Regions from separate parts of the Providencia sp. 6390 genome, predicted to be linked through region 2. Evidence: predicted binding sites of a transcription regulator. Region 2 holds the regulator's gene; each other region holds the start of a gene.
The links. The regulator Fur, encoded in region 2, represses iron uptake genes when iron is present. The targets are predictions, from matches to a motif close to ATAATAATGAGAACNACTATCAA.
Positions count from the first base shown of each region.

Region 1: the regulator Fur is predicted to act here: its motif matches at 1,459-1,481, upstream of AC3Z9T_RS11475 (siderophore-interacting protein).
Region 3: the regulator Fur is predicted to act here: its motif matches at 1,344-1,366, upstream of AC3Z9T_RS19625 (TonB-dependent receptor domain-containing protein).

Region 1 covers NZ_JBYVYL010000004.1:382,054-384,331, reverse strand. Annotated here, with positions in the region: gene AC3Z9T_RS11490 (cytochrome ubiquinol oxidase subunit I) at 1-213, shown strand, start outside; gene cydB (cytochrome d ubiquinol oxidase subunit II) at 203-1,213, shown strand; gene AC3Z9T_RS11480 (DUF2474 domain-containing protein) at 1,170-1,349, shown strand; gene AC3Z9T_RS11475 (siderophore-interacting protein) at 1,524-2,278, shown strand, end outside.
Region 2 covers NZ_JBYVYL010000002.1:203,712-205,989, forward strand. Annotated here, with positions in the region: gene ybfE (LexA regulated protein) at 84-377, shown strand; gene fldA (flavodoxin FldA) at 519-1,046, shown strand; gene fur (ferric iron uptake transcriptional regulator) at 1,219-1,668, shown strand; partial or broken gene AC3Z9T_RS06175 (Rpn family recombination-promoting nuclease/putative transposase) at 2,053-2,278, shown strand, end outside.
Region 3 covers NZ_JBYVYL010000011.1:143,895-146,172, reverse strand. Annotated here, with positions in the region: gene AC3Z9T_RS19635 (ROK family protein) at 1-379, opposite strand, end outside; gene hdeA (acid-activated periplasmic chaperone HdeA) at 823-1,131, shown strand; gene AC3Z9T_RS19625 (TonB-dependent receptor domain-containing protein) at 1,394-2,278, shown strand, end outside.

The DNA of each region.
Region 1 (2,278 bases), on a different contig from region 2:
GGTTGGTTTACCACTGAAATTGGTCGTCAGCCATGGGTTGTGTATGGCTTGCAACGAACATCAGATGCTGTGAGTGCCCATGGTAAAATGCATATGAGTATCAGCCTACTTGCCTTTTTTGCAGTATACGGCGGAGTATTTGGAATTGGTTATATGTACATGATGAAATTAATTCGTAAAGGCATTCAACAGGAGACAACTCATGGGCATTGATTTACCGCTAATTTGGTTTGTCATCATTGTATTCAGTATTTTGATGTATATTGTGATGGACGGTTTTGATTTAGGGATCGGTATCCTCTATCCAGCCCTTAAAGATAGCCAAGATCGTGATTTAATGATGAACAGTGTTGCCCCTGTCTGGGACGGTAATGAAACTTGGCTAGTGCTCGGTGGAGCCGCTTTGTTTGGGGCATTTCCATTAGCTTATGCGATCGTCCTTGATACACTGTCAATTCCTTTAACCTTCATGCTGCTTGCACTGATTTTTAGAGGCGTCGCATTCGAGTTTCGATTCAGAGCCGATGAGTCACACCGTAAACATTGGGATCATGCCTTTATTTGGGGCTCAATTTTTGCCACTTTTGTGCAAGGTGTCGTTGTTGGTGCTTTTATTCAAGGATTCCATGTCGAAAATCGCGTTTATATGGGCGGATATTTTGATTGGTTCTCTCCTTTCCCATTATTTTGTGGTTTTGGCTTAGTCGTCGCCTATGCATTACTTGCTTGTGGCTGGCTGATCATGAAAACTGAGGGGCATTTACGCACTACCATGTATCGGTTACTGCGTCCATTAACATTGATTATGTTAGCAATTATTGCTGTGATCAGTGCATGGACTCCCGTCCTCAATAGCGCCATTTATAGTCGCTGGTTTAGCTTACCCAATCTTTTCTTCTTTTTACCTGTTCCACTATTAGTGTTGGGATGTGTTTGGGTTATGTTAAAAAGTGCAAAGCAGCAAAAGTCGGACAGTGTTCCTTTTCTATCTGCATTACTGCTTATTTTCCTTGGTTTTACTGGGTTAGGGATCAGTGTTTGGCCAAATCTCATTCCACCTGCAATTAGCTTTCGTGATGCCGCCGGGCCAATGGAAAGCTTAGGTTTCATGCTAGTTGGTGCGCTATTTATTATCCCTGTTATATTGGTTTATACCTATTGGAGTTACTATGTCTTCAGAGGAAAAATTACCCCAGAGCAAGGCTACCACTGATCAAACGATACCATCACCGTGGTGGAAAAAAATAGGTTGGATGGCAGTGCTTTGGCTAGGAAGTGTATTGGTATTATTTGCCTTCTCTTCCGTGTTTAGGCTGCTGATGACCGCCGCTGGAATGAAAGTCAAATAAGCTTTCACAATATATGCCGTACTTGCTGGGCTAGTGCGGCATTTTTTTGCCTATCATTAAAGAGCAAAATGTTTTACTCACACTTATTTCTATTCTGCCAAAGCATGATATGATAATGATAACAGTTAGCAAATAATAATTTTATCATTATCATTTATATAAAGGAGCTCGCCAGTGGCTAGTGAAAAACCAGTCGAGAAAAACATATACCGCCCGGCGCCACCACAGCTTATTCAGGTTAAATCCATTACCGATATCAGCCCTTCAATCCGTAGCATCACATTCACTGGGGAACGACTTAGTGATTACCCAACTCAGTGTGAAGGTGGTCATATCAAAATTTTCCTCGCGCCTGATCTCAAAAGTGAACCAGCCTTACCCGTATTAACTGAAAATGGCCGTAGCTGGCCAGAAGATAAGCCGCGCCCATTTGTACGGACTTATACCGTACGCTCTATTCGCCCTGAAATAAAAGAAATCGATATCGAATTTGCGATGCATGATGGCGCAACAGGCCCTGCTTATTTGTTTGCCCGTGATGCAGAGCAAGGCCATTGGATGGGTATCACCAATCCGGGAGGACCTGACCCACTACTGCCACACACCCAACACTATTTTATGGCTGGTGACTCCAGTTCACTCCCCGCCATTGCAGCTCTCCTTGAAAAAATGCCTGCAACCGCAACAGGGAAAGTGGTATTACGACTCGATAATTCAAATGATGTTCGTGAACTCAGCAAACCAGCGGGTATTGATGTAACGTGGATTTGTGGTGATATCAATAAAACTGCTGAACTAATCAGCACATTCAAATCTTGGGATATACCAACAGAAGATGCTTCGTTTTGGATTGCAGGCGAAGATCAAATTATTCGTGATTTACGCCGTTATATCCGCCGAGAAAAAGGATTCAATCGCGAAAGTATTTA
Region 2 (2,278 bases):
ATATGGGCTCTGGCACAAGGGCGGCAGCTAGGGTATGATTGCGCGCTGGATTATTGGTACACGCCCATTAGTATTAAAGAAATATGGCAAAAGAACAAACTGATCGCACCACACTTGATTTGTTCGCTGAGGAACGCAGGCCTGGGCGACCTAAAACAAGTCCGCTATCGCGGGATGAACAATTAAGAATTAATAAACGTAATCAACTTAAACGAGATAAAGTCAACGGGCTGCGCCGTGTTGAATTGAAACTCAATGAAGACGCTGTCACCATATTAAATCGGTTGGCTGATGAAAAAAATATGAGCCGGAGCGAGTTAATAGAAGAGATGCTCATGTCACAGCTCGCGCAGGTTTACGAGCCTTCAGACAGATAGCTTTGACTCAGTTAACCACACAAATTCGACAGATTTATTCAGCTTTTTTCGCCAAAATAAGGCCAAAGTTCTATTTATTCAAATTTAGCCCTATCTGGCCCTTTTCAAACCAGATTGGAAAAACAAGAGGTTATTCACTTTATGGCAGTCATAGGCATTTTCTTCGGTAGTGACACTGGTAATACAGAAAATATTGCCAAAATGATCCAAAAGAGATTAGGCAACGATAACGCTGAAGTTCATGATATTGCTAAGTGCAGCAAAGAAGACATTGAAGCGTTTGATATTTTACTTCTTGGCATCCCAACTTGGTATTATGGTGAGGCTCAGTGCGATTGGGATGATTTTTTCCCAACTCTCGAAGAAATTAATTTTGAAGGCAAACTTGTTGCTCTATTTGGTTGTGGTGACCAAGAAGACTATGCAGAGTACTTCTGTGATGCGATGGGTACTATTCGCGATATTATTGAACCGCGTGGTGCAGTAATTGTAGGTACTTGGCCAACTGAAGGCTACCATTTTGAAGCCTCTAAAGGTATGTATGATGACAATCACTTCATTGGTTTGGCCATCGATGAAGACCGCCAGCCAGAGCTAACTGAAGAGCGTGTTGATGCATGGGTACAACAAATTTCAGAAGAGATGTCTCTATCTGAGATCCTAAGTTAACGAACAAGTCAGCGTAGGATTGCTGATATAATTATAATAATGAGACAAAGCATGGTTTCTATTTTTTGTTTCCATGCCTATAATTGTAAATCAGTTTCGAAGACAACTGAATATATGTTAAAAATGTCTCATTATTGTTAAATTTTTGATTTAAGATACAGGACAAACCCGCATGACAGACAACAATAAAGCATTGAAAAATGCTGGACTCAAAGTCACTCTTCCAAGATTAAAAATATTGGAAGTACTTCAGGAGCCTGAGTGCCATCACGTCAGTGCGGAAGATCTCTACAAAAAATTGATTGATATGGGTGAAGAGATCGGTCTAGCTACGGTATACCGCGTATTAAACCAATTCGACGATGCTGGTATTGTGACACGTCACAACTTCGAAGGTGGTAAATCTGTTTTTGAGCTGACTCAACAGCACCACCATGACCATTTGATTTGCTTAGATTGCGGTAAAGTTATTGAGTTTTCTGATAAATCAATTGAAGAGCGTCAAACCAATATTGCTGCGCGCCATGGCATTAAACTCTCTAACCACAGTTTGTATCTCTATGGTCACTGTGCAGATGGTGATTGCCGTGAAAATGCCAATGCACACGAAGCGAAAGAGTGATTTAGTGGTTTCTAATCACACGATAAAATCGTAATAAAAAGGTGCTGATAAAGCCCTTGATTACTGAAGGACCTCATGTATTACATGGGGTTTTCTTTTATCTATACATAAACAACCTCTCCTCTTGCTACTGACTACTATCTCTGCAACATCCACCATCAACAAAAATCACTTTATATACTTTGTATAACGGCTCCAAAATCTACAACAAGGTCATAAAACCCTACCAATTGTTGTACCACTACTATTTTATACTCTAAATAATTCATGGTGCAGCTAAGCGACAAGTGAATGAGTCGCTAGGAGCATACATAAGTATGTGACTGGCGCGAATGAGCGTAGTCAACAACGCTGCAACTTGAAGTATGACGAGTATATCATGGGGAGCGCACCCCATATCCTTACTCACAAATGTGGACAGACTGTTTTACATTACCTGATGTAGCCCATAAATTGTATACACAACCCTTTCCTTTGATCGATGTGACCATTATTGATGATAATGAGCTAGTCAATCATCGAAAAATTGCTGTGATGGAATTAGCCATGAAGCATAAACAGCGACGAAATCAGTTTCAGATAGTGGTTCCGCCATTGGCTCGCGCCCTCA
Region 3 (2,278 bases), on a different contig from region 2:
TGCCGCCTTCATAGCTACCAACAGCTTGCATGGCGGCATCATTAATCAAACGTATCGGACATGAAAAGGCATTTACTAAATCGAAACCAACCCAGCCACGCCCTAAATTCACTGGCTCTTTAAGGATACGATTACCTGAAATAGGCGATGGGAAGCCAATGCTCACGCCATCAAATGACGATGGATCAACATATTGATTAATATCCTGAATAAATTGTTCTGGTGTCATCTCATGCCCAGAAACAAATTCAATCGCAGCCGTATTCGGCGCGGTATAGAGTTTGACGTGAGTGCCGCCAACATCTATCACTAAGATCCGTTTGGTGGTAGGAACATCCGAAATGGTGATCACACAGGATGTTTGACTGTTTAAAGGCATAGAAAGGTTTCTCCGCTTTAGCAGCTTCGATGATGAATGCTTCCACTCTTAAGCCAACACATTGGCTTAGCCTTTTCCCTTAGATGATAAGAGACTGATGTTAATACCAGTCAAGAATTGATAATAAGTTTAAATTTTATTTTTAGTTGGTAAAAAAAGTATACTCACAATTAGTTTTAATAAAAGTAAAAATGACGTCAATTAAATAAAACTTAATTAGCACTTTATATTCATTGTCATTTAACGATGCTATTAATGTTTAATTTTCAACACACCGAAAATGACTTTGAAAAATAATAATCATATAAATACCATCGGTTTACGCTCTTTAAATTTTATTTTTCATCATCTATGATTATTAAGGAATAGGAAGATCGACTCTCTAACTCTATTACAACCTTCTATGAAAACTACATTTATTGAACGTTAAATATTAAGGTGGAATGATGAAAAAATATTTTATTATCGGTGCAGTTATTACCTCATTAGCGAGTATGTCTGCAATGGCAGCGGATAAGAAAGGTGAAGCTAAGCCTGTTACAGAGTGGACTTGTGAAGAATTTTTAGCTATCGACGATAATTTCTATCCAACGGCGGTAGGCGTTGGTGAATTACTGACCAAGAAAGATAAAGTCGAAGATGCCGTACTCGATGTTGACGGTATCCAAACCATCACACCTTTAGTGATCGATGCCTGTAAGAAAGATGGCAAAGCCAACTTTGTGGAACAAGTTAAGAAAGCCAAAAAATAAAGCTTTTCAGTGTGCGTAGCCATTGGCTACGCATTTTAGCTATCGCACATGTTCTGACCATACAACGCCACGCTGTTAATTTACTTCAGTATCCTTGTTAGTGCTGATTTATTGCCTTGTCTTATTACTGTTAATTCTCTCTTAAATTCACTTCAATTAGCCAATCGCGTATTTATTTTTAGCATATATCGGTGGTAGTATTCGCATACAATATGATTATCAATCTCATTTACATTTAGATTCGCGTTTACTAAGGGATACTATGTCAACTCACTGCCACTACACACGATTAGCGGCTGCTGTTATCGCCGCTACAACCTCTTTTAATGCTCTCGCTCAAGAAGATGCAGATAAAATGATTGTCACTGCGTCAGGCTATTCACAACAATTACGTGATGCCCCTGCCAGTATTACTGTAATCACCAAAGAACAACTGCAAAATAAACCCGTTCGTGACCTTGCTGATGCCGTCAAAGATGTTGAAGGTGTGAGTGTTGTAGGGAGCCCTGATAAACAGGATATTAATATTCGTGGGTTACCGGGCGAGTACACGCTAATATTAGTCGATGGGCGTCGCCAAAATAGCCGTGAATCACGCCCAAATGGCAGTGGTGGATTCGAAGCAGGCTTTATGCCGCCAGTTGAAGCTATTGAACGTATTGAAGTGATCCGCGGCCCAATGTCTTCCTTATATGGTTCTGATGCCATGGGTGGGGTGATTAATATTATCACTAAAAAAGTCACCAATGAGTGGCATGGTAATGTCGCTATGGGCGGCATTTTGCAAGAAAATAGTGATAGTGGTAACTCGACCGACGGCAATTTCTACCTTTCAGGCCCGCTGATTAAAGATAAATTAGGGTTACAATTATATGGCGGTGGCGATTATCGCCAAGAAGATCACATTCTTGAAGGGCACCAAAAACGTGACAACCGTAGCCTGACCGCGAAGTTGACCTTTACCCCATTGGAAAATCAAACCTTCTTACTTGAAGCAGGAAGAACGACTCAAGAAAGAGATGCAACGCCGGGTAAATCAATTGATGACTACGAAATTCGTGGTGGCTTAAAACAAGATAATAGCAAATCAGAAATACATAACGACCGCAATCATATGGCATTGACCTATAAAGGTGATTGGGATGTT